2 regions of the Blautia massiliensis (ex Durand et al. 2017) genome follow, and region 2 is predicted to be linked to the other one. Evidence: riboswitches for the same ligand, from Rfam matches in the RefSeq annotation. Region 2 holds a riboswitch; the other holds the start of a gene.

Region 1 (16,179 bases), 1.8 Mb from region 2:
AGCAGAAGCAACTGATGATTTTGATACTGCACAATTTCCTGATATCGAGGAAGATTTTGGAGATGGAAGCGGTAGTGTTGTTGCAGTAGGTGATGGTGAAACATCTGAGGATGGCTGGACGACATTGGAGAAAGAATCCAGTATTTCTTTTAAGTATGATGAAAGTGATAAGACATTATACTTTAAATGTTCGGGAACAGCAGCATTGCCAGATAATAATCAGTCAGGCAGTACTGCACAGTGGGCTTTAGCGTTAAAAGATAAAACGAAAGAAATAGAAAAAGTTGTAATAGGTGAGGGCATCACTAAGATAGGAAATAATAATTTCAGTAATAAATTGGGAGATTGGCCAAATCTTAAAGAAGTGCAACTTGCATCTACAGTTACAGCGATTGGAGAATCTGCATTTTATAAAGATTCAAATCTTAAAGCAATAAATTTAAATGCAATAGAAGATATAAAGAGCCAAGGAATGGCAGAAACTGGTATAGAGCAAGCTATATTTGAAAAAGACCAAGTTGAAATAGGAGAATCTGCATTTGAAAGTTGCACACAATTAAAGTCGGTATCTGTTAAAAATATTATAAATTGGGGTGAGCAATCATTTTACAAATGCAGTAGTCTTGAATCATTTCAATGTGAAACACCTGTGGAGGAAGTACCATCTAATGTATTTGCAGGTTGTATAGCGTTATCCGAATGTTCTATTACTGGAGTAAAAAGAGTCGAAGGATATGCCTTTGAATCATGTGCATCTTTAAGAAACTTTGATTTTTCAGATGTAGTACGTTTAGGTGGTGGCGCTTTCAAAGGATCGGGACTAACAAAAGTTGCTTTTACTACTAAAGATGTAAAAATGTATGTTGGAACATTTAGAAATTGTGAAAATTTGATAGGTATTTGTTATCCTGGTACGAAAGAAGAGTGGGATAATATTTCTGCAAGGTCAAATGTTCCAGATACGACGGCAATTCATTGTAAAGCTGATACAGTAGAAGCAAAGTCTGCAACCTGCACAGAAGCTGGCTGGAAAGAAACTGGTGTCTGCGAAGTATGTGGTGAACACTATTCCTATCCAACTGAGGAAAATGTGATTCCTGCTACTGGTCATACATGGTCAGAGGATTATGTAGTAGATAAAGCAGCAACCTGCACAGAAGCTGGTGAAAAGAGCAAACACTGTACAGTATGCGATGCCAAAGAAGATGTACAGGAAATTCCGGCATTAGGTCATGACTTTGTTTCCAAGGTAACAAAGAAAGCAACCTGTACAGCAGATGGCACGCTTACTTATACTTGTAGCAGATGTGATGAAACAAAGACAGAAACCATCAAAGCAACAGGTCACAAGTGGAGCAACTGGAAAAGAACAGCAGCAGCTACAGTATTTAAACCAGAAGTTCAGACCAGAAAATGCTCTGCATGCAATAAGAGTGAAACCAGAAATGTAGGTAAAAAGCTTGCACCGAAAGCAACTCTTAACGCTTCTACTGTAACCTTAAAAGTAAAACAGTCTACTTCCAGACTTAAAGTTACCAGACTTGCAAAAGGTGATTATGTGAAATCCTGGAAATCTTCTAATAGAAAGATTTTCACAGTAAGCGGCAAGTCTAACGGAACCTGCAAGATCACTGGCAAAAAGAGTGGAACTGCGAAACTGCAGATTACCCTTGCCAGTGGACTGAAGAAGACCGTTAAGGTAAGAGTTCAGACAGCAGCAGTAAAAACCTCAAAAATCACAGTATCCAAAAATGTAACTGTTCGGAAAGGAAAGAGAGTGACACTGAAGCCAGTCGTAACTCCATTCACATCCCGTCAGAAGGTTACTTATACAAGTTCCAACAAAAAGATTGCAACCGTTTCTTCCAAGGGCGTTGTAACCGGAAAGAAAAAAGGTACTGTAAAAATAACAGTAAAATCCGGATCTAAATCCGTTAAAGTGACTGTCAAGGTAAAATAATTAAGAGTTGAAGAGCTCTTCTTCCGTGAGGAAGAGGAGCTTTTTTTAAAGAAGGGACAAAATGAAAAAAACAAAATTGTGGAAAAGGATTGCCGGATGGCTGCTGGTATTTTTGTTAGTACTACAGCTTCCGGTAAATGCATTTGCAGAAGACTGGAATGCTAATGAGGCGTATACATCCGAAGAAACAGATTTGGCCGGTCAGGACATTCTGGAAGAAGATATTTCTGCAGATGAGCAGCTGGATTCGGAAGAAGGGACACTATCCGATGATTCGGTTGATCTTGTGGAAGAAGATTCGGATGATATTCAGGCAACAGAGAATGGAGATTCCGATCCTGATCTGGATATGGAAGAGCAGGACACAGGTGAAGGTGAATTTACAGATGAAAGTGCTGCTCTTTTCAGTGATGGAACAGACCAGTCTGAAGGAGAAACAGGAGCAGCAAAAGAAATACAGGTAACTGTCAGTGTCAGTAAAGATGGAAAATTCCTTGATGACAAAGATGGACAGCTTATGGCAGGACGTACTGTGACGTTGAGTGGGCAGTCTTCTTACACTATGGATGATGCCCTTAGGATAGCCCATGATCTGTATTACTCTGGCGGTGCAGCAGCCGGCTATGATTTTCGTGAAGATGAAAGTGGAAGCTATGATGGTCTGATCTATAAGCTCTGGGGATATGACCGGGATTCGGTGCCCGGCATTCGATTCGCACTGAATAATGACAGTGCGAATTATCAGGAATCCCTTACCAGGAGCGTTGAAGATGGAGACAGCCTTCATTTTTATATCCAACAGAGAAAAGGAAAAGACCGATTTGCCTTTTTTACCGAAACAGAAGAAACGGTCACACAGGGAGAAACTATAACCTTACGGCTGCGCCAAAGCAATGTATATGGAACTGCATTTTCAGACTGCAGCGGGGCATCCGTTTATATTGATGGTGTGAAACAGGAAGGACTGCTCACAGATTCGGAAGGGCGGGTTACACTTCCTGCTTTGGAGGCAAGAGATGTTCCCTATTTCGTTACAGCAGAAAAACTGGTGGAAACAGAAGATGGTTCGCCGGCAACCGCAATCTCAGCGGCTTATGCTAATGTAACAGTTGTCCCGGCATCCGGACAGACGGGGGATTATCTCGATGCGGTGAGTCTGAAGATCACAGACGGGGAAACCCAGAAAGAATACCGTCTTGATGGATTAAATTCTGAAAGTGCATTCATGCTGCCTATGGAGCTGAGTCATGGACAGATGGCTCTGCATGTGGACACGAAAGACAGTTTTCCGGAAAACGGATCGGTCTATGCGGTATACACGAATCCGGCTGATGAAACCATATGTAGGGTGAAACTGGATAAGAATGACTTTTCATTATTAAGGGGTACCAGTGTTAAGTACAGCTATAAAGCAATTCAGACAATCAGGCTTGAGGTACGGCAGGAGGGAAGTGTTGTCCAGTCTGTACAGATTCCTGTTTCTTATAAGACCCATCTTACGGAACTAACACTGGAAGATTCCTGGGGACATAAACTCGGAGGTGATCTGAAAGACACACTGGATGACCAGCAGATGGAAGTGCTTGTTCCGCAGAATACGAAATATATCAACATTAATGCATGGGCTCCCGGCTGGGCATATCTTTCCAATTATCCGGAATTGTTATCTTTAGACGGAGCGGAACTTACACAAAGTACCTTTGGCTTAAGATTTACCCCTGACTGGGACCAGCACAGTGAATATAAATTATGTATCCATTTACCGGAAAGTGAAGAGAAATATATTGCGGAAGCTACCGATTATACAATCATTTTTAAGAAGGGCGAGACCGACTATACACCGGTTCTTTCTTACCAGGGACAGGAACCGGACAGATATGGCTTTATGCAGGATGAAGAAGCAGATCCATTTATAATACAGCCGGAGGTACTGCGGGAAGATGAGGGAAGACTGTCCTATCAGTGGTATCAAGGAAATACATCTGACCAGATGGAAGAGATCGAAGGTGCTGTTGCATCATCCTATCAGGTACCAACAGATACCCCCCATTATTATAATTATTACAAATGTATTGTTTCCTATGAGATAGATGGAAAAACTTATTCTGCTGAAAGCGGCTTATATTGTGTAAGGGTATATCCTCTGACTTTGGAGGCTCCACAGATCACAAAGCAGCCAGCAGATATAACCGGGGTGAAGGGAGTACCGCTGCAGGATAAATTATCTGTAGAGATTTCTGATATAAAACAGTCAGACGTTAAGGCAAGATATCAATGGTATAAAAATACGGAAAATGGCACCACAAATGGAACGCTGATTCCAGGTGCAACGGAATCTTCCTATGAACCGGATATAAAAGAGGCAGGAAAGACTTATTATTACTGCAGGATCCGGTATCAGCTGGATGCACGTACCCAGAAAAAAGATAAGACGATAAATAGTGCATTTGTATATTCAGACACCGCCTGCGTCACCGTCACAGAAGCCCCTCTTCCATGGGAGGGAAACGGAAGTGAAAGTTCCCCATACCTTCTTAAGACAGCTTCAGATATTGAGGCATTGCGTGACAAGGTAAATACAGAGGGATTTTCCTTTGAAAATACATACTTCCAGCTTACAGCAGATATCACCCTGCCAACTGGATGGAAGCCTATTGGTGTGACAAAAGATGGAAAGAAAGATCTGCATAACGGTGCGAATCTGAATGTATTCAGTGGTATCTTTGATGGAAACAACCATACAGTGACTATCCCGGAAGGTGGTCTTCCGCTGTTCGGATATGTGCAAAATACCAGGATCAGAAACCTGAACATCTATGGAACAAAGATTGCCGGATATGGTCTGGTCAACAACTTTGAAGGTGTCGGACTCTCCGGAACGGCTGTTGAGATAGACAATGTAACCTTAAAGAGCGGATCCAGCACTCTGAAAGCAGGACTTCTGGGTGCGAATAAGACCATGAGTCCTTATGCCGGATGTTCTTCTTCCTTTGAAGCAACAGTACGGAATTGTACCATTGAAAAGGATGTTGTCATTGGATATGACAAAGATATGAATGAAATCGGAGCTATTGCCGGCCGTATGCAGGGTACCGTGGAAAACTGTGTAAGTTATGCGACTGTCTATGGAACCAGTTATGTTGGTGGAATCATCGGAACCCGCGACAATGCCATGGGAAACTGCTCCGTGATCGGCTGTAAGTTCTACGGCACCGTAGAGGCTTCCAGTGAAGTGGCTGGTGGTATTGCAGGTGGCGGTTATGACAATTCCACAGCCCCGAACGGATGCAAGATAACTATCAACAGCTGCAGTTCAGAGGGAAGCATCACCGGTTCTGACAAGGTCGGAGGAATCCTTGGTGGAGACCTCTATGTGGCACAGACCTGGAATAACTGCACTTATACCTTTAAGAACAATTCCTTTACAGGAAAGGTACAGGCAACAAAGGCAGACGCAGCATATGTAGGAGGTATCATTGGTTTTTATGACAGCCTGAACCGTATCGATGACATCACCAACAATTATTATGCAAAAGACTGCGGGGCAAATAAAGGGATCGGTTTTGTAAGATACATTGATACCAATTGTCTGACCCATGAGACGGCAAGCGGAGCCACTTATGTCAATACAGAAAAAGAAACCACCAGCTGCCCGAAGGTGGAAGGCTGCGGATGGCAGACCGGATATAACCGGATGGATGATCCACTGGGGGCAGACCAGGAAAAACTGGTCTCTACAGAAGGCCTGCGTGTTTATGTGGATTCCCTGGAGCTGACTGGTGATTACCGGACAGAGTTTTACCTTGGGGAGGACCTGGATCTCAGTGGAATGAAAGTGGTTGCTGTGATCAGTGACGGAACCAGACAGGAACTTTCGTGGACAGACCTTACCATAGAGGGATATAACAAGGATAAACGTGGGGAACAGAAACTGAAGATTTCCTATAAGGAAGCATTCGTGGAACTGACCGTCAGGGTATTGAAAAAAGATGCCGGTACGATCACGGTAAGCTTTACGCTTCTCGGAGACTCTGTTCATGGCAGTACAAAGGAGAATCAGGAACACACCCTGCGGAAAGGAAATCTGGAGACCTGGATCGCAGCAAAAGATTATACGATCGATGGAAATGCCAATGTCCTGGAACTCTTAAAAGAAGTGCTGTCCCAGAATGGAATGAGCTGCCGCACATTAAGGGATGAGACCTACATTGCCGGAATCACGAAGGATGGCCAGGAACTTGCAGAATTTTCCAACGGACAGAACTCCGGCTGGATGTATACTTTAAATGGAATCCACCCAGATCTTGGAGTAAAAGAGCAGTACCTGGAAGACGGGGATGAGATCGTATTCCATTATACCGATGATTATACCCTGGAACATGACCATGTATGGGACAGCAAATGGAATTTTGATAAGGATGCCCACTGGCATGAGTGTGTTGCCATGTATGGAAAATGTGACATCACGGATAACACGAAAAAGGGTGGTTACCAGAAGCATTCCTATGGAAAAGGAAAGCAGATCAAGGCTGCTACTTATAAGACAACCGGACTGATGAGATATACCTGCCAGGTCTGCGGATACGAAAAGACGGAAACGATTCCTGTAATTGCACATACGCATAAATACACCTGGAAAACTACGGCAAAAGCTACGGTATTCCGTCCGGCGAAGCAGGAAGGAACCTGTTCCCTCTGCGGTAAAAAACAGACACGGAATTATGGAAGCAAATTAAAGGCAACTATAAAACTGAACGTATCCTCCATTACCCTGCAGCGGAAACAGGCCACCACAAAGGTGAAGGTTTCCATGGCATACGGGGATTCCATAAAGTCCTGGGCTTCCAGCAACAAAAAGATCGTGACCGTTGATAAGAACGGAAAGATCAAGGCCGGAACCAAAACAGGAACGGCAAAGATCACCGTTACCTTAAAGAGCGGAAAGAAAGCGACTCTGAAAGTAAAAGTCCAGACTGCAAAGGTAAAGACTACGAAGATCAGCGGTCTCAAGACAAAACTGACCATCAAGAAAGGAAAGAGTGTTACTTTAAAACCGGTGGTCAGCCCGATCACTTCCCAGGAGAAAGTGATCTACAGCTCTTCAAATAAGAAGATTGCAACAGTCAGCTCGAAGGGCGTAGTTAAAGGCCGGAGAAAAGGAACTGTTACCATCACAGTTAAATCTGGAAAGGTTACAAAAAAGATAAAAATTACAGTTAAGTAAACAGAGTAAGGGTGTAAAAGGTATCAAAAATCAAATAGTGTTTTTGGTACCTTTTCATCCGATAGAGGATAATTATGAAGCAACTGAAAAAAATATATTGGAAACGGATCGGGGTAATAGGAATCAGCTGTTTTATGCTTTTGTGGAGCTGTCTCCTTACGAGCTGTGGAATCGGAAAAGGGGATTCCGGAAAGCCTGCTGCCTGTACCATTTCGATAGACTGCCAGACGATCCTTGACAATATCGGTGATCTAAAAGAAACCAAAAAAGAATTTGTCCCGGAAGACGGCTGGATACTTCCGGAAATGGAAGTTAAATTTACTACGGGCGATACCGTATTTGACATCTTAAAAAAAATCTGCGAGGAAAAGAACATCCAGCTCTCTTCCAAATACACCCCGTTATATAAAAGCTATTACGTGGAAGGCATCAATCAGCTTTATGAATTTGACTGCGGAAAAAATTCTGGCTGGATGTACAGTGTAAATGGAGAGTTCCCGAATTATGGGGCTTCCAGTTATAAGCCCAAAGATGGGGATAAGATTGAATGGAAGTATACCTGCAATCTTGGAAGTGATGTTGGAAACCCATACAAAGATAAGAAGTAAAGAAATTGTGAAAAATAGTTAAACTGGTATGAGAAAAAGACCAGAAACATTGGCAAACATTGACAGAAATAAGGCGTATCGTTATAATTAGAATAACAAAAAAATCGAGCGTGGTTCGGCTGATGGCAGCCGATTTAAGGAAATCCGGTGCGATTCCGGAGCTGCTTTTCCCTGTGTGAAATGTATCGAATGAAAAACGCCTTATGAAAGCATTTTGAGCCAGTATATCCAACACGTCAGGCAAAGAATACAAACCTGTAAAAGATATACAGTTTGGTATGAGCCGAACGTTGGAAAGGAGATCATATGCGTTCACAGAATGACAAAGCAACATGGAGTATTTTACGGTTTAATTACCGTACATTTACCGCACAGCTCGCCCGGATGCAAAAAGTGAAAAATGTGTACATTCCGGCAAATATTACATTCATTGGAGAGGAAGCTTTTCATGGATGCAACCGACTGGAACATCTGGAGATACATCATGATCCGGAATATATTGGTTCCCGGATTGTAAATAAAAATTGCACCATATGTTGTAAAAAAGGAAGCAAAGTGGATTTGTACTGTGAAGAGCAGGGATTAAAGAGGGAGTACATTTAAACGTGTTATCAACAAATAAGACCGAGAAAAGAAACAGACAGACTGCGGATCAATCCATCATTGATGCTTTTTCCACATGCCATCCATTTTTGAATTTTTTTTATTTTGCTGTAGTACTGTTATTTACTATGTTTAATCAGCATCCCGTCTTTATCTGCATTTCTTATGCGGGTGCTTTGTCTTATTCCATCTTTCTGCTTGGAGGAAAAAGGACACTTAGGCAAAGCTTTCTCTTTACCCTTCCCAGTCTTTTGATCGTGGCTCTTCTGAATCCACTTTTCAATCATTATGGGGTCACGATGCTATATTATGTAGAAAGCAGTGGAAACTGGATCACTTTGGAGGCCTTAGTCTATGGAGTAGTCCTTGGAGCGGTCATGTTCGTAGTGATCCAGTGGTTTTCCTGTTATAATAAAGTTATGACAAGCGACAAGTTTATTTACCTGTTTGGAAGGCTGATACCGGCCCTTTCCCTGATCCTTTCCATGGCACTTCGCTTTGTCCCCAGATTTACGGGGCAGCTGAAAGTGATCCGGAACGGACAGAAATCCATGGGAAGGGATGTTTCAGAGGGCAGCCTTTTTAACCGTATCCGTGCAGGCTTTAACATGCTGTCGATACTGGTCACCTGGGCTTTGGAAAATGCCATAGAAACTTCGGATTCTATGCGGAGCAGGGGATATGGATTAAAAGGCAGGACTGCTTTTTCCATTTACAAATTTACGAAGAAGGATAAAAGTCTTCTGGCGGTGATGGCAGCTTTATTCCTTGTATTTGCTGCTGGCTGTATGAATGGGGCTTCTTATGCAAGTTATGATCCCCGTATTTTACTTGCTGGTTTTACCATTCAGGGGCATCAGGCTCCGGTATCTGTTCCAGTAGTTGAAGCAATGCTTACATACATCTGTTTCGCATGTTTTTGTTTCCTTCCGGTGATCCTGGATGTGACGGAGACTATCCGTTTTGCCAGAAGCCGGAAGCATTGTGAAACAGATCTGGATATGACTTACAAAAAAATCTACGAAACTCTGGAACAGGAAGGATAATGATTATGAATCTTGTAGAAGTAAAGGAGTTTAGCTTCGCATACCCGGAATGTTCCAGAAAGGTTCTGGACCATGCGAATCTGAAAATAGAAGAAGGAACGTTAAATGTGATCTGCGGACGGAGCGGATGCGGCAAAAGCACGCTGCTGCGCCAGTTAAAAACCGTGCTGGCCCCGGTTGGAAAGTCAGAGGGAGAAATCTTTTACCGGGGGATGCCGCTTTCGGGGATTGACCACCGGACACAGAGCCAGGAGATCGGTTTTGTCATGCAGAACCCGGATAATCAGATCGTAACGGATAAAGTCTGGCATGAGCTTTCCTTTGGACTGGAAAGCCTGGGATATGACAATGCGACTATCCGGCTGCGGGTTGCGGAGATGGCCAGCTATTTTGGCATCCATCAGTGGTTTTATAAAAATGTCTCAGAGCTGTCAGGAGGACAGAAGCAGATCTTAAACCTGGCTGCGATCATGGCAATGCATCCGTCCCTTTTAATACTGGATGAGCCTACGTCTCAGCTGGACCCCATCGCTGCTTCTGATTTTCTGGAAACCGTAAAAAAGATTAACCGTGATATTGGAACAACGGTGCTCCTTACGGAACACCGGCTTCAGGATATCATCCCTTATGCGGATAGGGTATTTGTCATGGATAAGGGGAATGTTTATCTGGAAGGAACTCCCAGGGAAATCGGGGTAAAATTAAAGGAACAAAAACATGGCATGTTTCTTTCCATGCCGATTCCTATGCAGATCTATGGTGAGACAGACAGTCAGGCAACCTGTCCGCTGACAGTCAGTGAGGGAAGACAGTGGCTCTCCCGTTACTGTAACGAAAAAGGAATTGCTTCGGATAGTCAGCGAAAGAGCGAAAGCACTGAAAAAGTCAGATACACAAAAACAGATAGTTCGAAGAAAGAATTGTCCATTCAGGCGAAAGATGTCTGGTTCCGGTATGAAAAGGACAGCCCGGATGTTGTCCGGGATCTTTCCCTGGAGGTAAAAAAAGGAGAGTTCTATGCACTGGTAGGTGGAAACGGTACGGGAAAGAGCACTACGCTGTCTCTTTTAAGCCGGGTGCGATGTCCATACCGTGGGAAGATACTTCTGGAAGGGCGGGATATCCGTTCGTATAAAGACCGGGATCTGTATTGTGGGCTTTTGGGAGTCATGCCGCAGAACCCACAGAGCATTTTCTTAAAGAAAACAGTCTTGGAAGATCTGTATTCTGTGATCGGGGGCAGGAGAGAAAAAATGTCTTCGGAATATCAGATTCATATGAAAAAAGAAAAGGCCATAGAAGGGATCGTAAGCCTTACCAAACTGGAAGGGCTTCTGGAAAGGCATCCTTATGATCTGAGCGGCGGGGAACAGCAGCGGCTGGCACTTGCCAAAGTCCTTTTGCTTCGACCGCGGATCCTCCTGATGGACGAACCCACGAAGGGAATGGATGCAGAATATAAAGAAGAGATCGGAAAGATCTTAACCCGGCTGAAACAGCATGGCCTGACGATCTTTATGATCTCCCATGACGTGGAATTTGTTGCAGAATACGCGGACAGAGTAGGCCTGTTTTTTGAGGGAAACATCGTTACCAGCCAGAATACCCGGGAGTTTTTTGCCGGAAATAATTTCTACACAACTGCAGCAAACCGGATGGCAAGGCATTTGTTTCCGGAAGCTGTGACCGGAAAGGATGTGGTTACGTGCTTACAGAGCAGCAACTGGACCAGTTTATAGATGAATTCTGGGAAGACACCCCAAATGAAGCACAGGAAGAGAAAGCGGCAGAAGATCTGGAAGAATATACCCTTCCCTCCGATGGGATGATCGTCCGGCAGATGGAAAAGAAGGGGAAAGTGAACCGGAGGACCTGGTTTGCTCTTGCTCTGATGCTTTTGGTCGTACCACTGCTTTTGTATCTGTCAGTCCGGTTTTTCCATGGAAGGAAATATCTGATATGCAGCCTGATTGTGATCGTGGCTGCAATGCTCCCGTTTTTTATGATGTTTGAAGGACGCAAACCAAAAGCACGGGAAATCATGGTGATCTCTGTCCTTGCAGCGATTGGTGTCGCAGGGAGGGCCGCCTTCTTTATGGTACCCAGTTTCAAACCGGTGGCTGCTATTGTGATCCTTACCGGTGTCTCTTTCGGAGGCGAGGCAGGTTTTCTCGTTGGCTGTCTAATCATGATGTTATCCAACATGTTTATGGGACAGGGCCCCTGGACGCCATGGCAGATGTTTTCTTTTGGCATCATTGGCTTCCTTGCAGGAATCCTTTACCAGAAAGGAATCTTAAAAGCAAGGAAACGGGATCTTTGCATTTATGGGTTTTTAAGTGTAGTCCTGATTTATGGAGGAATCATGAACCCGGCCAGCATCCTGATGTCTTACGGGTATATCACACCAGCCAGCCTGGTTGCTTTCTATATTTCAGGAATACCGGTGGATCTGGTGCATGCACTGTCAACTGTGATCTTTTTATGGTTTTTGAGCAGGCCGCTTCTTGAAAAACTGGAACGCATTAAGAAAAAATACGGGCTGATTGAGTCCGGGAAAGAGGAAATGCTTTGATCTATGTCAGCCATTTGCTTTGCGATGAAGATATGAAAGAAATCTGCGGTCAGTATGGAACCGGTGTGGAAAGTATCGAGTTTTCCATATCTGACAATCTGGACCAGCTGGAAAGAAAAATGGAACAGTATCAAAAAAGACTGGAGCAGATGGGAAATCCACCGCTTACCCTGCATGGGCCATTTCTGGACTTAAACCCGGCATCTTTTGACAGTCGGATAAGGAAAGTGACGATGGAACGGTTTGACCAGTGTTACCAGGCAGGAATCCGCCTTGGAGCAAAAAAGATCGTATATCATTCAGGGATGATCCCTACGGTATATTTCCGGGAAGGATGGGCGGAACAGACAGGCCGGTTTTTCCAGGAGTTTTTGAAAGACAGGGAAGGTCCCCAGGTCGTCATGGAAAATGTCCTGGATGAAGACTGGCGGCTTCTTTTGGATGTATACAACTTCGTGGATCATCCAAACTTTAAGCTGTGTCTGGATATGGGGCACGCACACTGCTATTCGGAAATTTCGGTCCTTAAATGGGCGAAAGAACTTGCTCCATATGTCGGACATGTCCATCTCCATGACAATGCAGGGGACAGGGATTCCCATTTGGGCTTAGGAAAGGGCACAATTCCATGGGAAAAGGTTTTAAAACTTCTTCCCTGCACAAAGGAACGGACCTGGACGATAGAATGTTCCAATAAAGAAGATGTGATTCTTTGCATAAAACAGATAAACGAAAAAATGAGGGGGAGATTATGAACAGATTAAAAAAACGGACATGCCAGTTTCTGGTGTTAGTTACCACAGCAGGGTTTTTGACAGGCTGTGGGGGCGGGACTCCAAAACTGGAAGATGCACTGAAAAAAACAGCTGCTTATGAACAGAAAACCGTAACATCACCGGCATCGGATACCCTGGGCGGGGAATGGACGGTGATCGCACTTGCCCGTTCGGGAGAAACGGTGGATGAGAACTATTTCGAAAAATATCGTGCCAATCTTGAAAAACGGGTCAAAGACCAGGAAGGCGTGCTCAGTGATAACCGTTATACAGAGTATTCCAGGGCAGTCATGGCATTGAAATCCATAGGAAAGGATCCAACGGATATTGGCGGTTACGATATCGAAAAGCCGCTGGAAGATTTTGATGCAGTGGTCTCCCAGGGATTAAACGGTGCCATTTATGCACTGATCGCCTTAAATGCCGATGACCCGGATGCCAATAAAGACGGGGAGCTGGAACAGAAATATCTGGATTACATATTGGAACGGGAAAAAGCAGATGGCGGCTTTTCCCTGGATGATAACGCCAAAGACGGGGATGTGGATCTGACCGCCATGACACTGCAGAGCCTGGAACCATACCAGGATGAAGAAGATGTAAAGGAAGTCATTGATAAGGGTGTGGATTTTCTGGCAGATATACAGGACGATGATGGCGGTTATACTGCATTTGGCGCAAAGAGCTCGGAATCCATTTCCCAGACCGTGATTGCACTCAGTGCGGTAGGTGTAGACTGCAATGAGGATGAACGTTTCCAGAAAGATGGAAAAGGCCTGTATGATACACTGATGACTTTTTATCAGAAGGATGGAAGTTTTAAACATACCCTGGACGGGGAAAGCAACCCCATGGCAACAGACCAGGGATTCTGTGCACTGGTGGCTTACCAGCGCTACCAGGATAAGGAAAACAGTTTTTTTGATATGACAGACCACAGATAAGGATGGAGGAAAAAATGCCGCAGAAAATAACAGAACTTCAGAATCAGCTGGAGAAAATCATTAAAGGAAAAAAAGATATCACAGATAAGATCCTCATGGCAGTGCTCGCAAAGGGACATGTCCTTCTGGAAGATGTGCCTGGTGTTGGTAAGACCACAACCGCACTGGCACTGAGCCGTCTTATGGGAATGGAATTTAACCGTATCCAGTTTACACCGGATGTTGTCCCTTCCGATGTGACCGGATTTACCATGTATGACAAACAGAACGGACAGTTCTCCTATCATGAGGGAGCGGTCATGTGCAACCTTTTACTGGCAGATGAGATCAACCGTACTTCCAGTAAGACCCAGTCTGCCCTTCTGGAAGTAATGGAAGAAGGAAAGGTGACGGTAGACGGGGAAACCCATTGTGTGCCATCCCCGTTTGTAGTCATTGCCACAGAAAACCCGGTGGGCTCTTCCGGTACACAGCTCCTTCCGGAATCACAGCTTGACCGTTTTATGATCAGTGTCAGCATGGGGTACCCGGATCACCAGAGCCTGGTGGAACTGTTAAGGGACAGACAGAGGGAAAATCCCCTGGAAAATGCAAAGACCGTAGTTACCCGGGAGGAGGTGCTGAAACTCCAGAAAGAGGTACAGGAGATCTATGTAGCAGACCAGATGCTCGACTATGTGGCAGACCTTGCGGAAGCTACAAGGAAACATGTGCTGATCACGCTGGGATTAAGCCCGCGTGGAACCCTGGCACTGGTAAGGATGGCAAAAGCAGCTGCTTACATGAAAGAAAGGGATTATGTCATTCCAAAGGATGTGCAGGAGGTATTCAAGGACGTTGCGGCACACAGGATGATCCTGGATTCCAAGGCAAGGTATCAGGAAAAAACTGCCCGTGAGATCCTCTCGGAGATCCTGTCAGAAGTGCCGGAACCGAAGGTGGAAGGATGATAAAGAACAGGATCCTGTGGCTTTTGTGGCTGGTCTGCATGGCAGGAGCAGCAGTAATTACAGGCACATGGCTCTTTGCAGCGGTTCTCTTACTCTCCGCCCTTCTTCTGATCTTTTCCGCAGGGAGTGTGGCCTTATCCGGAAAAAAGGCCGTTATAAAACTGCATCTTCCAAAGGCGGCAGAGAGAATGGGGCGTTTTGACGGGGAAATACGGATGGAAAACCAGTCTGCATGGCCGGTATTTGGCGGGGCAGGAGTGCTCCGGTGGGAAAATCTTTTTACCGGTGAAAAAGGAGAGATCCCTCTTTCCTTTTCCCTGGGAGGAAAGGAAAAACAGGTCATCGGGTTTGAGACCGGAAGCAGCTGGTGCGGCTGCATCAGATTTTGTTTTTCTGACTGGAAATGCCAGGACTTTTTCCGCATCTTTTCTTTAAAGAGGAAAGCAGACGCAAGTGCTTATACGGTTGTAATGCCGGAAAAACAAAAAGGAGAGATGTCCCTCCTGGCCAGGGAGGGGTTTGATATGGAAAGTTTCCGCTATTCCGGAAGCCGCCCGGGGGACGATCCGGGAGAAACTTATGATATCCGGGAATACCGTTCCGGTGACAGCATCCGGCAGATCCACTGGAAGTTATCCGGAAAGTTGGATGACATCATGATCCGGGAAAAAAGCTTTCCGGTGGATGATACGGTACTGATCCTGGCAGAAGCATTTCAGGCAGACCGGGATCCGCAGCGTGCGGAAACGGTGGCAGAAGTCTTTTCCGCAGTCCTTCAGAGCTTTATGGAAAAGAAGATCTCCTGCCAGGCCGGAGTCTATGACCACAGCACTGGGAAGTTCCGGCTGGAGAAGATCCGTACAGAAGAGGACCGCGAAAACATCCTGTACCGCTTCCTGCGTTATGGAAGTGATGCAAAGACCCCGGTCACGGTACGGGAATATCTGAAAGACCCGGGAATACAGAATTTTGCAAACTATGTATATATAACCGGCGACCCGCAGGACAAAGAAGCAGAACTCCTGGCAGCAAAGGGAGAAGTGACGATCGTAGGATGCGGCACAGGCGGCAGAGACAGTGGAGGAGAACAGGTATTATGGAAATACGGATCACAGAATCCAAAAGACAGTCAGAAACAGCATATGGAAAACAACTGTCCGGTATCCTGCTGGAAACTGCACTGATCTGGCTGAGTGCAGGCGGAGGGCTCCTGCTTTTTATGAGTGTCCTTACTGAGCAGGAACGCATGGCACCGATTTTGGGAAGCGTGCTTCTTATGGCAGTGTTCTGTACTGCAACAGAAAGAATGGGAAGATATGGACTTTACGGACGGATGGGAATGGGAGCGGTTTCCATCGCAGGGATCTTCCTGTTCCATGGACAGCTCTTAGACGGCATGGCATTATACTGGAATGATATGGCAGGCATCCTGGGAAGCCGTGCCGGGATTTATCTGAAACGGTTTGAGACTGCCGGGATACAGGGAGAGGATG
Region 2 (16,179 bases):
GTGATATCCGCCAAGTGAAGGTATAAGATTTAACGGACAGGTATGTGTAATTACATAATCTACCTTATAGTCACAGGCCTTAAGATTTTTATTTCCGTTCTCATAATCTTCCTCAGAAGGAACCTCTTCCTTCCAGTAACTTTTGTTCAGGGTACGATATGCCCTGTCTATGGAAAAAGCTCCTCCAAAACAAAATCTCCGGCAACAAATAATGCATCTCCCTCTCGAAGCTGTCTGCTAATCATCGTTAATGCCGCAGTGTTACCATGTAGATCTCCGGTAATAAGCAATCTTCCTGACATTTCTGTTTCCATACCGTTTCACCTCCTTCCTGATGCGTCTTACATCATTCTCTCACAGGTAAGATAATCTGCGCCCCAGTTTTTATAGCAGTCTGCAATACTGGAATCCGTAAACAGCCACAACGCAACTTTAATATTTTTCGAATGTGCTTTGGCTATTATATTTCTGTAGGTACATCCATACTGGGCACTTATGTCAAATTTATATCTGGCACATTCATTCAGCGCTGCACTGGTAATCTGATCCCGGAGTATCCACTGTATGCTTACAGTTCCTGTTGTTTTTGGTGTTACAACACCACTGGATGAAACGGTTGCGATTTTCGTATTCGAAGATTTATAAAATACTGTACTTCCATGTTTTTCCGGCTTCAGCTGTGCTGTTCTTCCCTTTTTTGTTTTTATCGGGGTTGTTTTATATCCGGTAAAATCTGTGTATATGAGCTGATTATATGTATACACTTTACAGGAAATTTTTTTTTCCACCATAAACAGCAGAAATCTGAACATTCCATAAATTTATTATGCCGTAAAGATCGGTCATTTACAAGTTTCATATCTCTGTTTTATATGCAAAAAACACCTTCCGGGTCTAAGCCGGAAAGTGTTTCTGACCTGTTATTTTTCTGTTTATAATTCTACGTTACTGCTGTTTGTAAAAACCGGATAAACCGCCGGGATGTGTCTCATTCCAACTCTTACGCACAATTCCGCATATGCAACAGCCAGAAATGCCGGATCGATGATCTTCACCGGAAGTTCTTTTTCCAGTTTTTCTCCGTATCCTGCCATTCCAAGACAGCCCAGGATGATCCCGTCGGAATGATCTTCCTCCACCGCTTTTTTGCAGACCGCTTTCAGATATTTTTCCGTTACTTCCGGATTGGAGCGCAGCTCTCCGATTGGAATGTCCAGCGCCCGGACCGCTGCCATTTTTTCCCTGGCAATGCCGTTTCGCATCAGACGGCGGTAGGTTCTCGGAATATTGATACTCTCCGAAGTCAGCACCGTAAAACGGTTACAGATCATACTTGCCGCAGCCAGGCTGGTTTCTCCGGGGCCGATCACCGGAATTCTTACATTTTCACGGATGGCGTCAATCCCCACATCACTGAAACAGTAGATCACAATAGCGTCGTATCCTTCTTTTTCCGCACGGATACTCTCCTTCACCATTTCCGCTGCCGCAAAAGCTTCGTCTGTATTACAGTCCAGTTCGTCCGGACCTTTTTTGATACAGTCCACAGAAACCTCCGCATCGGAAGAAAGTGCCGCTTTCAGCATACGCTCCCTTGCATCCATGGTTTCCCGGCTCATGGCCTTGTCCGACATGATCACTTTTATTTTCATTTTTTACCTGCTTTCTTTTGCTGCTTCAACAGTCCATACATCCGATTCTACACCAATCTCGAACGCAATAAAACGCTTGCCTGGATTTTTCTTGTAATTTTCGTATGCTTTGGTAACCAGTTTTCTTCCAACCAGAAGTGTAGGGATGTTCACGAAGATCAAAATTACATTGATCAGGTCAGATACATACCACAGGTTATCCAGCTGAAGTCCGGACAGTACAGTCAGAGTTCCAAGAGGAACAAAGATCAGCGCGCCAAGGCATCTTGTAAAGTAGATAAATTTCTTATTCTTGGAAATCTTGTTTGCCGCAATCTCTGTGTAAGTCAGGTCACAGAGAAGTGTTGTAAACGCAAACAATCCAAATGCAACAACCACGATGATAAATACGATCACATCCAGGATTCCGTCACCTGGTGCCAGTTCCTTGACAGATGTCAGGAAAGTTCCGATCTTGTTGGCTTTCATCACATCCCAGTCAATGGACGGATTGTTCCAGATCGCACCTGCAGTTACCACAAAACCAGCCAGGGAACAGATCACGATCGTATCTACAAATACACCGATGGACTGAATAAATCCCTGCTCGCATGGATGATTGGCATCCGCAATAGAGGAAGCCTGTGTCGCGGTACCCATACCAGCCTCATTGGATAAAAGTCCTCGTTTCAGTCCCTGCGCCATAGCTACACCAAATGCTCCGCCGAAAATAGCGCTTGGTTTAAATGCTCCCACAAATACAGCTGCAAAAAATCCCGGTACTTTTCCAATATTCAGAACAATCAGTACCAGCACGATTAAAACATATAAACCTGCCATAACCGGTACAACCGCATCGGAAAATTTTGTTACGCTTTTAATTCCACCAAATGTGATAACTGCGATGACCACGATGATGGCAGCTGCGATCACATAATACAGCGGATCTGTTACCTGCGTTGTTTTTCCCGTTACTTCATCTGCAATGGAACTTACTGCTGTAAATACATGGAACGTATGTACCGGAATACTCAGCATGTTGTAGATCAGATACATGATACACATTGTTGCTCCGATCCATGCTTTGTTTTTCCAGATCTTCTGGATATAGAAGGTAAAACCTCCTACGTATTCGTTGCCTTTTCTCTCTTTGAAAATCTGTGCCAGTGTTGCCTCACAGAAAGAGGTTGCCATTCCCAGAAATGCGGAAACCCACATCCAGAAGATTGCTCCCGGTCCTCCAATGGTTACCGCTCCGGTTACACCGACAATATTTCCGGCTCCCACACGGCCGCCCATACTGACCAGAAAGGCCGCCAGCTGGGAAGTTCCAACTTTTGCCTGCTGTTTGGAAGTCAGAAGACGGATTCCTGTTTTAAATTCTTTTACCTGTACAAATCCAAACCGTAAAGTAAAATACAAACTTCCGCCAAGAAGAAGCAGAAATGCAATGGACAGCTGCCCTAAGATCGGAATGTTTGCGTACGCATCAATGTTTGTCGGAAAGTCCCAGAGAAAATCCGCCACCGGAACTACCTGTGCAAAAAGCTGATTTACCAGTTCAAATATATGAGCCATGAATGCTCTCCCTTCTTTTCCCGTTATATGTATGCCCTCTTACCGATCCTGACTGCTTTTCAGACAGTATTCATACATTTCCTCACCGGTTGTCCACCATACACCATCAAAAGTTTCAATATAATCCAGAAGTTCTTCCAGAAGTCCGATCCTGCCCGGTGCACCGATGGCTGCCGGATCCAGCTGCAGAACATAGCAGAGGCCATATTCATGACATCCGAAAAATTCATCTTTCCAGTTATTCAGAACTCCTGTATAATTCGCGATCCTGCCCTGTCCTGCCGGAAATGCCGGATGATAGTTGAATGCAAAATACGGAAGATCATAATTAACCCAGTGAATAGGAATCTCCAGGATCTTATCCTCTCCCAGGTCTTTCCAGTATGGTCTGTCGTCATCGCAGAGATTGCTGGAATACACCAGCCCGTTTTTCTTTGCGATCCGTAAAGTATCCAGTGTCAGCTCGCCTTCCGGGGAACGGAATCCCTTCGGTGTAACGCCACATACTTTTTCGATGGCCTGGATTCCTTTTTTGATGGCGCTTTCCTGCTCTTCTTCGGATAACAGTGCCATATGTTCATGGTGATATCCCAGCGCCGCAATTTCGTGGCCTTTTTCAACAATGGCTTTCAGCTTATCCGGATACTGCTCCGCTACCCATCCCGGAGTAAAAAATGTTGCGCGGATTCCACGTTCTTCCAGAATTTTTAAGATACGGTCCACACCTCTTGTCATTCCATACTGGCCAAGAGAAAGAGTCTTTGGCATATCTTTGCAGGTCGGATCTAACTGCAGCCAGAACAGTTCCGCATTCAGGTTGATGGTGATCATGGCGCTGCATTTTTTGTTTTCCGGCCACTTTGGTCTTTCCAGTTTCATCCTTATTTTTCCTCCTGTTCTTCTGAATGGCTTCGATACCAGTCTGAAACTTCTGTTCCGGTTGCTACCCAGACATCCTCTTTGGATGTGATCTGCTCCAGCATATGTTTCAGGATCTGGATCCTTCCAGGAGATCCGATCACCTGCGGATGGCTCATGTAGGAAATACAAAGTCCTTCTTTGTAGTGCCCGCGGAATTCTCTCATGAAATTATCTTCTACCAGACGATAACTGGAAATTCGATCCTGGCCTGCCGGCTCTGCCGGATACATATTATAGGCCATGGCCACGTAATCATCTACTTCCCATTTCGTCGGGATTTCGATAAAATCAGTTTTTTCACCGTTTATCACAGTCCGGTATGGTCTGTCATCCCCACGCATGGAGCTTGAATAGCGAAAACCTCTCTCGTACAGAAGCTGTGGTGTGATCTTTGCCCAGTCACCGGATGGTGTCCGGAATCCTGTTACTTCATGGCCAATGAGATCTTTAAAAATCCTCTGTGTTTTCTCAATGATCTCAATCTGTTCTTCTGTTGTTTTTCCCGCAAATCTCTCATGTGCGTATCCATGATGTCCGATCTCATGTCCTGCCTCTGCGATCCTCATGATCACTTCCGGATAACGCTCTGCTGTTAATCCCGGTACAAAAAATGTAGCTTTTACACCGTAACTCTCCAGCATATCCAGGATACGGTCCACGCAGCGCTTCGGTCCGTACTGGCCTACGGATAAGGATTTGATGTATTTCTCACCATTTGGAAGTCCACGGTTTCCGTTTTCCCAGGTGGTATCTCCGTCTACGTCGAAGGTAAACATTACCGCACATTTTTTACCTTCCGGCCATTTCAAATTTCCCATTGTGTATTCCTTTCTGTTCTTTCTGGATTGTGAATTATCGTCTGAATACATATTCATTCTTTTTGAATTAATATTTGTTCACTTGGTCACCCACTTGTTTATAAAGAATAGCACCCGAAGGTGCTTTTCGTCAATATTTTTTTAATTTTTGATGTTTTTTATATCTGGTTAAATGCATATTTAATCAATTATTTTTCAAAACAGATCGTATCTTCCTTCAGCATATCCATCGTAACCTGAAGATGCTCATGCATCAGCCTCTGTGCTGCCTCGGTATCCCGCCTACGGATCGCGTCGATGATCTGTCGGTGAGATTCCAGCTCCTGCTTCTCCGATGTGGCTTCCAGCACATCATAAAACTGACCGTACATCATATCCAGAATGGCATTCAGTACCAGCTCCAGGGTCTGGGTCATAAACATGCTGCCTGTTTTTTCTGCATAGAGTTTGTGCAGTTCAAATTCTCCGGTTGTAGTTCCGGTTGTTTCGTAGGTATGTTCCACTTTTTTGTAGGCTTTTTCCAGGTCATCAATATCCTCCTCAGAGGCGTTGCGGATGATAAGCTCTACGCCTTTTACTTCCAGAACCTGACGTACTTCATAAGCTTCCAGCATGGAATAGCGTTCCAGATTTTTGCTGAGACTTTCTGTGCGTTTCTCTGAACCATGGCCTGGCTGTTCTCTTAAGAATCTTCCTTTTCCCTGATAGGAAACGATCACGCCTCTGGTTTCCAGAACATGAAAAGCTTCTCGCAGAACATTCCGGCTGACTTTCAGCTGTTCGATCAGTTCTCTCTCCGGCGGAAGCTTTCCTCCTGGCTGGATATGCTTCTCGTCGATCAGCCTGTAAAGTTCTTCTACTACTTCTTCGTATAATAAAGTCCGTGCGGATTGACTTCTTAATTTCATATATTTCTCCAATCTGTTGATCTTTATGGTTTGGGAAACCTGCGGTATATTTTGCTGCCCTATAAGATTTTATTATAATTGTATTTCTTATGGTTGTGCAACAGGATTTTTGTCCCAAAAGCATCCATTTTTTCATAAAAAAACAGCTAACCCGTTTTTACAGGTTAACTGCTTTTACGCCGAAGCAAAATAATTTTCCAAAAACTCCAAACATACATATCATAAATATCAACGTCAACGTAATTTCTCTTTTTCTCCAGTCATACTTACTGGTATAAACTCTGATCTGTTTTCTATTCCAAGCTTTTCACTGAATTTCGGATCGTTTTCCATTTTTTCCAGGATCCGTATCAGCTGCAATCTTCTTGTCACATCCACACCGCCACCTCTTTCTCTCTGCCGGCCCTTGCTGTCACTCGATGAATCCAGTATAATAGAGCCATCTGTAAAAATAAACGATTTATATGTTGAAAAAACTTCATATAAGGAGAAAAATAAAATGAAATCATACGAAGAATTACTTTCCGATATTGAAGAAGATATGGAACTCATGGGTTCCTCACATATGGTTTATGCCATGGAAGAAGACAGTATTATCACCGATTACGATTACCTTCCATCTGACTCCTGCACAATCTCTATTACTTTAAGAGAACTTCAGGAAAAAATCCATCTGCAGATGCTCTATGCAAAAACCTCCGCACATATACCTGAAGCAGATAAAAATGCCCCGAAATTAGCTGTTGTTTTTCCGGGCATCGGATATACTGCCGACAAGCCGCTTCTGTACTATACCAGCCGCCTTGCCGGCAAACACGGCTACAAAATCCGCACGGTATCCTATGGCATCCTCCCGGAAAATGTCAAAGGAGATCCTGAAAAAATGAAACAGGCCTTTGACCTTGCCCTGGAACAGACAGAACGCTCCTTAGGCAGCATCGACTGGAATTCCTATGGCAGCATTCTGTTTATTTCCAAAAGCATTGGTACAGTCATCTCCTCTGCCTATGCTTCCCGACACGATCTGACTGTAAAAAGCATCCTGTTCACTCCTCTTGCAGAAACCTTTTCCTTCCCACTTGCCGGAAGCATCGCCTTCCACGGCACCGCAGATCCCTGGGCCGAAACCAATTCCATCCGGGAACTGGCAGCGCAGAAAGATGTCCCTCTCTTTCTCACCCAAAACGCCAACCATTCTCTGGAAACCGGTGATGTACTGACGGATATCTTTATTCTAAAAACCACAATGGAGCGGGTCCAGCGTTTTATTTAACGCCGGCCCGCTTATTTTTCTCCACCCACTAAAAACTGAGGTGTCAGCTTATTCAGCTCACGTTCCATGGAAGTTCTGGAAATATCACTGATGTCCTTCAGGGCAAACACTTTGGAAAAGCCGATCTCCATCATGTAATCCAGATCCCATGCCGGACGCTTTTTATCACTCATAAACAGCTTACTGCTGAGTTCTTTCCCTGTTTCCGCATCTTCATGAGCATGGATACCTCTTCCATATTTTTCCCACATGGCAGCATCATGTGCCTCGTAAATCTTTTTCTTTTCTTCATCATAAAGATGCAGATACCAGCAGGCGTCCGATACCAAAAGACGTCCGCCTTTTTTCAGTACACGCAGCCACTCCTTGTAAGCCTTCTGTGGATCGTCCAGCGTCCAGGTGATATTTCTGCAGATAACCATATCAAATGTCTCATCCGGGAAATTCAGATTGTGGCAGTCCATAGTCATCAGATCTGCGGATAAACCTGCTGCCTTTACATTTTCCTTTGCTTCATGGATCATATTTTCAGTAATATCGATCCCGGTCACATGATGTCCCTCTTTTCCCAGCATAATTTCAAAAAATCCCGGCCCGCAGCCTACGTCCAGTACTTCCAGATGTTCTTTTTCCGGCGCATACTCCAGAATCAGATTCTTCCAGTTTTCTGCTGTTTCACTTTTCAATTCTGCCTTGATCCCTTCGCTGTAAATGCCAGCTTCTCCTTCCCAGTACTCTTTGATCTTATCGTTTTGCATGTCACTTCTCCTTCTTTGTGGCTACTACAATAAATTTTTTTCCCTGATATCCGTATTTCCAGAAATCCATCGTCCATGGTCTGTTCAGCCAGCGGTTCTCTCTGATCTGGATCCTGGCAAAGCGTACCTTCTTTAATATCTGAAAGTCCGCTTCCGGACGCTTCTGCGATGTAAATGGCAGCTTTTCATAAATTCCGCTGTTTTCCTTCACGTCAGATCGATATATTTTTCTTTCTGTAACATAAATAAGAAAATCAGCAATTTTCATATAGATCTTATTTTTTAATGTGGGTTCGATGGTCCGATAGTCCCCATCAAAATAAATGATCCTTCCACCTGGTTTTAATACAGCCTTCCAGCGTCTGAAAGCTTTTTCCGGATCATATAATGTCCACACCGCATCTCTGGAAAGTATCACATCATAGCTTTGTTCCTGTTCCAATGGCAAAGTTACACCATCTTCCTCACAGATTTCCACCTGCTGATGATACTGCCGCATATTCCTTCTGGCTTTTTCTACCATTCCTGATGAACCATCAATCGCTTTTACATCATGTCCCAGACGCGCTGCTATGATGCTCATAAAACCCGGGCCGCAGCCCACTTCTAAAATACGAAGGGGCTCAGGTCCAAGAAGTCTTTTCAATTCTTTTGTCCAGTAAGATACCGTTCTTTTGTTACTCAATTGTTTTTGGATCATATCATCATAATCACCGGAATCTTCTGTCCATTTATTCTCGATCTTTTCAAACATTTTTTTACTCCACTACATCCAGTGTTGCCCAGTTAATGCCTTCATAGGCAGTCGGTGCAAGCTCTACATTGGTCAGTCTGGTATTGTTATAGATATAATCACGGTTCGGATAATACAGCGGTACTGTTACTGCCTGATCATTGATACGTGTGAGGATCTTATCGTATAATTCCGTCCGCTTTTCTTCATCCTGTGTCTTTAATACTTCTCCGAGATCTTTGTTCAGCTCCTCATCGTACCAGTTTACTGCCTTTGCTCCATCTTCCGCATAGAACATTGATTTCAGGAATCCATGAGGCATCCAGGAATCTTCATAGCTGCGGTAAATACACAGATCGTAATCTCTGGTGTTCCAGATCTCATCATAGTAAGCTGCGGATTCTTTTTCTACCAGTTCAATACCTACACCAACCTTCTCATATTCAGATTTCAGGAATTCACAAAGAGATTTCCATGAAGCATATTCTTCAGTCTGGAATACCAGTCTGAGGCTCAGTGGTTCTCCGTCTTTTTCTACAATACCATCTCCATCTGTATCCTCATATCCTGCTTCCTTTAACAGTTCCTTTGCTTTATCCGGATCATATGGATAGCCCTTGCTGTTTTCTTCTGTTACATAAGGAACTGTCGGAGACATAAGTCCGGTTGCAGGATTGCCGTAACCATCCAGCAGATCATTTACAATGCTTTCTTTATTTGTTGCATAATTCAGTGCCTGACGTACGTTTACATCCTGAAGCGCCGGTGTATCATAATTTTCGATCAGATAGTAAGAAAGTGTGGAAACCTGCTGTTCTGTCGATAAATTTTTATCTGCCTGGATAATACTGAAGCTTTCGGGTGGAATATCCTGAAGATTCAGATCTGCCTCTCCACTCTGAAGTGCCATCACTCTGGCATCACCGTCTACCACCTGTTTCAGAACTACTTTATCAATATTTGGTTTCTCACCGTAATAATTAGGATTTGGTACCAGGACAACCTCCTGACCGCTTTCATAACTGTCGATCATCCACATTCCGGTACCCACTTCCTGACAAAATTCTCCGTCTTCATCCAGTGCACTTTCACAGGTGAAACGGAATGGTCTTGGATAGCTGAATTCGATCAGCAGTGTATAGCATGGTTCTGCGAACTTAAATTCTACAGTATAATCATCTACCTTTGTAACATTTTCCAGTTTGGCTGAAAAGTTACCGGTCACATCCTGTTTCACCCATCTGTTATAATTCCACATCACATTGTCTGCATTAAACACTGTACCGTCTGAGAATTTCACATCTTTTCTTAAATGAAACGTATAGGTTGTGCCATCTTTGCTGATATCCCAGGATTCTGCCAATGCCGGTTTAATTTCTCCATTTTCTCCATAACGCACCAGTGGATCATAGATCATTTCATAAAGACGAAAGTCCGGACCACTTTTTATAGGGTCACAAAGTTCAGGAGTCAGATCAATGGATGTCATTGCCGTAACTACTTTTTCCTCTTTTGCCTGTACATTGACACCTGTCAGTAAAGTTGCCGCCACCATGCTCAATGCTATCAATTTTGCTACACGTCTTTTCTTCATTTCTTCCTCTCCTTTGTTTGTTTTATATTTTACAGCATATGACATGCCGCAAAATGTCCTGTTTCAATTTCTGTCAATTCCGGTATATGCTCTCTGCATATATTTGTACATCTTCTGCACCGGTTCTGATATGGGCAGCCCTGTTCCGGAATGGTATCTGAAAATATTTTCTTTTCCTGCGATCCGATTCTTCGCATTTTCGGTTCTTTTACCGGAATAGAATCAAACAGATCTTTTGTATAAGGATGTACGGCAGTCTCCTTTAAGCTGTCCGTATGATCGATAAACTCGACCACGCGTCCCTGATACATAATAGCCACCTCTTTGCAGAGATATGGAACGTTGGACAGATCGTGAGTGATCAGTAAATAGGTCATCTCATATTTTTCCTGCAGCTCATTTAACAGATGCAGGATCTGCTTTCGTATGGAATAATCCAGACTGGATACCGGTTCATCACAGATCACAAGCTCCGGTCTTAATACCAATGCTCTCGCAATATTAGCTCTCTGACACTGACCTCCTGAAATCTGTCCAACATAACGGTTGCGGATATCCGGATCAAGCCCCGTCTGGATCAAAGCCTCCTTTACTCGCTCTTCATACTCACCCTCTTGCAGTTTTTCATGTAATTTCAAAATTTCCAAAATATTTTCTCCAATGGTATAACCGGGATCAAATACCCCGCTGCTGCTTTGAAAGACCATCTGAAGATTCTTGCGATATGGACGAAACTGCTTTTCAGACAAATCCTGCATTTCCTGTCCCTGAAACCAGAATTTTCCATCTGTAGGTTTCTCCAGGCCGGCGATCAGCTTTCCGAATGTAGTTTTACCACTTCCACTTTCACCGATCAGAGCCATGGATGATCCTGCATGGATTTCCAGACTTACATCATCCACTGCCTTCACAATTTTTTTCTTACCATAATATTTTTTTAAATGTTCTGTCTTTAACAACGTACTCATACTTTTCCCCTATAAAACTGCATCCAGCAGTTTTTTTGTATATGAATGCTGCGGATGATAAAAGATCTCTTCGACGGTTCCGTTTTCCACTATTTCGCCGTCTTTCATGATTGAAACATCATCTGCGATCTCTGCCACCACACCCAGATCATGCGTAATAAATAACACGCCCAGATTTTCTTTCCTGGATAGCTGATAGATTTCTTCCAGGATCTGCTTCTGTACGGTTACATCCAAGGCTGTCGTCGGCTCATCTGCGATCAGATAATCCGGTTTCATGGACATGGCAATGGCGATCATAACACGTTGGCACATACCACCAGACAGTTCGTAAGGTTTTTTCTTCATCAGTTCTTCCGGATCACGCAGATTCATCATCCGCAGACTTTCCAACGCTGCTTCCCTTGCCTGTTTTTTGCTCATTCTGCGATGTTTTCTCAGTCCTTCCAGAAGCAGTTGTTCAACTGTAAAGAGCGGATCAAGAGCAGCGGTCGGATCCTGAAAGATCATTCCGATCCTGTCTCCGTATAACTGTCGCTTTTCTTTTTCTGATAACTTCAGAAGACTCTTTTCGTTCAGTGTCACATCTCCGGATATCACCTTTCCATTTCCTGCAAGCAGATTCATGATCGTCAGAGAGGTAACTGACTTGCCGCTTCCGCTTTCTCCCACCAGAGCATGGATCCTTCCGCGCTTTACTTCCAGGCTGACATCTTTTACTGCATGAACCATTCCGTGAGAGGTCTGAAACTCCACATGTAATCTTTTTACCTTTAGAACATCATTTTTGGGCTGTTCCATTCTGTATTCCCTCCCCCAGATAATTAAATGCCAGAACAATGATCATGATCAGTATGCCAGGATAAAACATCAGTCTTGGATAAGTCTGGATATAACTTTTACTGTCACTGAGCATGATCCCCCATTCCGGTGTCGGTGCCTGCACTCCAAGGCCGATAAAGGAAAAACCGGCAATTGACAGAATGATCGAACCGATTTCCATTGTTGCCAGTGCGATCACAGATGGCAGGATATTTCTCAATACATGCCGGAATATGATCCTTGCGTGGCCGCAGCCGCCGGCTTTTAGTGCGGTCATATAATTTTTATTTTTTTCCTGAAGTGTCAATGCCCGGGCAAGCCTTGCATATTCTGCCCAGGATACGACCGATAAGGACAGAATCAGATGAGCGCCGCTGGCTCCTACGGTTCCTGCAATGGCAAGTGCCACAATAAAGACCGGCATAGCCATAAATACATCAATGATCCTCATAATTATGGAATCGATTTTTCCACCTACATATCCGGCAAACAGTCCGATCGGCACCCCGACACATACGGTGATCAGAAGCACCGCAAAGCTATAGCTCAGTGAATACCGGCTGCCCCAGAGAAGTCTTGATAAAATACATCGTCCCAGCTGATCAGTACCTAAAGGATATGCCGCCGACGGATTCTTTAATTTTATCGAAACATTCACAAGCAGTGGATCATGCGGCGCCAGTACAGGTGCAAAAATAGCTGCCAATGCAAAAATTATGACCACCATCAATCCTATTTTTGTTTTCGGTGACTGGAATACCTGTTTCCAGTACAGATTCTGGATCATGCTTTTTTCTGTTTTCTGCTTTCTTCTGCTTCCCATTCTATGACTTCTCCTTTACTTTAACTGAATTCGCCGGTCAATCGCAGAATAGGCGATATCCACAAGAAAATTTAATACTACAATGCCCACAGCCAGAATAAAGATAAAGCATTGCAGCACCGGAGTGTCTTTTGAGATCACGGATTTCAATGCCAGATTTCCGATTCCCTGAATTGAAAAAATACTTTCTATCACAGCTGAGCCACAGAAAAAACCGATCACAATTGATACCAGACGTGTAAGCACAGGAATCAGAATATTTTTCAGACCATGACGCAAAATTACATTTACAGATGACAATCCCTTAGCTCTGCTGGCACGTATGTAATCCTGCTTCAGCACCTGTATCATATTGGTACGGATCAATCTCGTCATAATTCCAAAGAAACTGATATCCATGGCAAATGCCGCAAGAATCGGGATGCCTCCGGCATCTCCTCCGATCACGGAAATCACTTTTAGCTTTACTCCAAATATATAGAGCAGCATCAGACCGATCCAGAAAGACGGCATAGATACACTGAGGGACGACAAAATGCGAATGACTTTATCCAGAACTCTGTTTTCATAAATTGCCGACAAAATCCCGAGAGGGACTGATACGATCATCAACAATAAAAACGAAGTAACTGCCAGTTTAAATGTCTGTGGAAAATATCTTTTTAATTCTTCAAAAGCCGGTTTTCTTGTAGAATATGATTTTCCAAAATCGCCATGAAGTGCTTGCTCCAGCCATTTCCCGTATTGTACCAGCACCGGCTGATCCAGTCCTTCCTCATGCCGTACTTCTTCTATCTGCTCCGGTGACGGATGCTCGTATTTTTTCTCCGCCAGAGCTCTAGCCGCATCACCTGCCGATATAAAACTCAGCATGAAAATAATAAATGTAACCGCCAGCACTACCGGAATCATAAATATAAAACGCTTTGCAATTACTTTTCCCATTTTCATTTCTCCTCATTTTTCATCTGTTTATTCGGTTAAAATAAAAAAAGCTGATATGATCCAGCATCATATCAGCACAAAAAACAAACCTCTACCTCAGGCAGAGCTTATTCCTTCTGTATCCCATCCGAATCAGAATTCTTCTGTCAAAAAGGCAAGTCTCCTGACTCCAGTTCTTCCTACTTACCATCTTCCCGGATCTCTCCAGTGATATTTTGGTTTTCGTCCCTGTCACAGTAGCGGTGGCTGTTCTGGCATTTCACCAGATTCCTTATTAAGTACTTTGTACACCATTCTGACTATTCAATTTTCATAGTTGCAATGAATAAGTATCATAATATCATACTTTTCTTTTTATATAAATAGTTTTTTGTCAAATATAAAATATCTGAACATTTCATAGTGAAACCCGGATATTTTCTGCCTGTATTATTATAGATCCCTTAAGTAAATAACATTATGTATGAACGGTGACTTCTTTATATTTCCGTATAATGATCATATAACTTACGAATAATAAAACAGCTGCGCTGCTCCATGCACAGATCTCTGCATAGTATATCCCATCTTCGCCGATCAGTTTTGGCAGCAGCAGCGCAACACTGACACGCATTATAAATTCTGCAATGCCGCTGGCAAGCGGAATCAAAGTATTACCCAGGCCCTGGATAGCGGAACGATACACATACAGCAGATACAGCACCCACAAAAAGACAGCCATAATAAACAAATACTTATATGCTATATCCAATACCTGTCGGGTCTGATCCGGTTCACCGGATACAAACAGGGACAGTACATTACGTCCAAACAGTACCATCATGCCGGAAATGAAAGCCGAAGTGAGCACTGCCATATAAGTGCCGCTGCGCACGCCTTTTCGAATCCTCTGGTATTTCTTTGCACCAAGATTCTGGCCTACATAGGTTGTAATAGCATATCCATATGAAACGGCAGCCATCTCCAAAACCCCATACAGCTTGTTCGATGCCGTAAATCCCGCCACAAACAGAAAACCAAATCCATTGATCACATACTGTACCACAAGTCCTCCCACGGAGATGATCACATTCTGTACCGCAAGAGGAACCGCCAGTTCCAAAAGCCGCAAACTCATAGAGGGCTGCCTGTAAAAGTCCTTCTTTTCCAGGCGGATATCCGGGATTTTACGTAATACGATCAAACAGTACAAGGCTGAAAATCCCTGTGCGATAACGGTTGCCACTGCTGCTCCGGCTATACCCCAGCCAAAAACCGCCACAAATAACAGATCCAGTCCCACATTGATCACTGCTGCCACTGTCATTGCGATCAACGGAGATCTGCTGTTTCCAAGTGCCCGAAGGATCGCTGCAAATATATTATAAGCAGCTATGATCGGGATTCCTGCAAAGATCAGCCGCAAATATAGCATTGTCAGATCAATGACATTATCAGGTGTCTGTAAAAATAAAAGAACATAATAAACTGTACCTTCACTTACTGCGAGTACGACCACAGACAGTAATGCTGTCATGATATAGCTTTTCGCTACTGCACATTTCAGATTTTCCTTTTCCCTTGCTCCATAATACTGAGATACAAGAATAGAAAAACCCTGTGTGATACCTGTCATGATCCCCAACACCAGCCATACCAGCCAATCTCCGGCGCCTACTGCCGCCAGTGCTTCAACTCCTACCACTTGTCCGACAATCATGGTGTCTGCCATTGTATAAAACTGCTGAAAAATATTTCCAAGCATCATTGGTATGGCAAAAGTTATGATCAGTTTTCCGGGAGATCCGGCAGTCATATCTTTTTCATTGGTTCCCATAAGTGTCTCCTTTTCTTTTCATCCTTGTCCGCTATTTTACAGGGGACTCTTACGAAACACAATCCTATTTTTTCACAAAGTTTTATAATATTTTTGGTAGCTATTACATCTTTATAATCATTATTTTTAATGGATCATTTTTGCCACGCCTATCTTAAAACTCTTTCTTCTTCATAGCGCTCATACTATACTTATACGAAGCAAACCATATAAGCAGACTTAGCACAATAAGGGCAATCGCAATTTCAAAATCCCCTATTCCCCATATCATATGCAGAATAATTTCTTTTAATCCCAAGTTAGTCTTCACAAAAGATCTAATTGTATAACAAATCGCAAAAATAATTAAAATTGCGATTGGCAGCACAATTCGCCCTTTCTCTCCTTCGAACCTTATCCTGATCGCGATCATAATTCCTGCAATTGCCTGAAACACAAAAAATGTGATCAACTCCATTGCCAACATTTCCAGATCAAACACCTCTTCAGGATTTATGAGTACCATAATTCCTGCACAGATCATTCCAATGCACCATCCACATGCTGTCATGATAAAGGAAAAAATATATTTTTCTCTGACATATATTTTTT

Evidence for each region. Region 2 has a riboswitch for cobalamin ahead of V9W66_RS08555 (ABC transporter permease). Riboswitches for the same ligand answer to the same signal wherever they lie in the genome.
Region 1: another riboswitch for cobalamin. It lies ahead of V9W66_RS19125 (leucine-rich repeat protein); the one in region 2 lies ahead of V9W66_RS08555 (ABC transporter permease).

Annotation. Positions count from the first base shown of each region.
Region 1 covers NZ_CP146725.1:4,042,979-4,059,157, forward strand. Annotated here, with positions in the region: gene V9W66_RS19110 (leucine-rich repeat protein) at 1-1,960, shown strand, start outside; gene V9W66_RS19115 (Ig-like domain-containing protein) at 2,022-7,184, shown strand; gene V9W66_RS19120 (DUF4430 domain-containing protein) at 7,259-7,792, shown strand; cobalamin riboswitch at 7,887-8,042, shown strand; gene V9W66_RS19125 (leucine-rich repeat protein) at 8,099-8,395, shown strand; gene V9W66_RS19130 (energy-coupling factor transporter transmembrane component T) at 8,695-9,441, shown strand; gene V9W66_RS19135 (ABC transporter ATP-binding protein) at 9,447-11,180, shown strand; gene V9W66_RS19140 (ECF transporter S component) at 11,147-12,016, shown strand; gene V9W66_RS19145 (sugar phosphate isomerase/epimerase family protein) at 12,013-12,771, shown strand; gene V9W66_RS19150 (prenyltransferase/squalene oxidase repeat-containing protein) at 12,768-13,736, shown strand; gene V9W66_RS19155 (AAA family ATPase) at 13,751-14,686, shown strand; gene V9W66_RS19160 (DUF58 domain-containing protein) at 14,683-15,870, shown strand; gene V9W66_RS19165 (DUF3488 and transglutaminase-like domain-containing protein) at 15,783-16,179, shown strand, end outside.
Region 2 covers NZ_CP146725.1:1,781,966-1,798,144, forward strand. Annotated here, with positions in the region: gene V9W66_RS08480 (metallophosphoesterase) at 168-314, opposite strand; gene V9W66_RS08485 (Ig-like domain-containing protein) at 342-791, opposite strand; gene V9W66_RS08490 (aspartate/glutamate racemase family protein) at 933-1,652, opposite strand; gene V9W66_RS08495 (alanine/glycine:cation symporter family protein) at 1,656-3,209, opposite strand; gene V9W66_RS08500 (polysaccharide deacetylase family protein) at 3,249-4,088, opposite strand; gene V9W66_RS08505 (polysaccharide deacetylase family protein) at 4,091-4,948, opposite strand; gene V9W66_RS08510 (FadR/GntR family transcriptional regulator) at 5,137-5,856, opposite strand; gene V9W66_RS08515 (hypothetical protein) at 6,091-6,228, opposite strand; gene V9W66_RS08520 (alpha/beta hydrolase) at 6,356-7,129, shown strand; gene V9W66_RS08525 (class I SAM-dependent methyltransferase) at 7,141-7,887, opposite strand; gene V9W66_RS08530 (class I SAM-dependent methyltransferase) at 7,889-8,641, opposite strand; gene V9W66_RS08535 (nickel ABC transporter substrate-binding protein) at 8,646-10,214, opposite strand; gene V9W66_RS08540 (oligopeptide/dipeptide ABC transporter ATP-binding protein) at 10,244-11,182, opposite strand; gene V9W66_RS08545 (ABC transporter ATP-binding protein) at 11,192-11,983, opposite strand; gene nikC (nickel transporter permease) at 11,964-12,827, opposite strand; gene V9W66_RS08555 (ABC transporter permease) at 12,843-13,772, opposite strand; cobalamin riboswitch at 13,909-14,082, opposite strand; gene V9W66_RS08560 (MATE family efflux transporter) at 14,230-15,588, opposite strand; gene V9W66_RS08565 (ABC-2 transporter permease) at 15,743-16,179, opposite strand, start outside.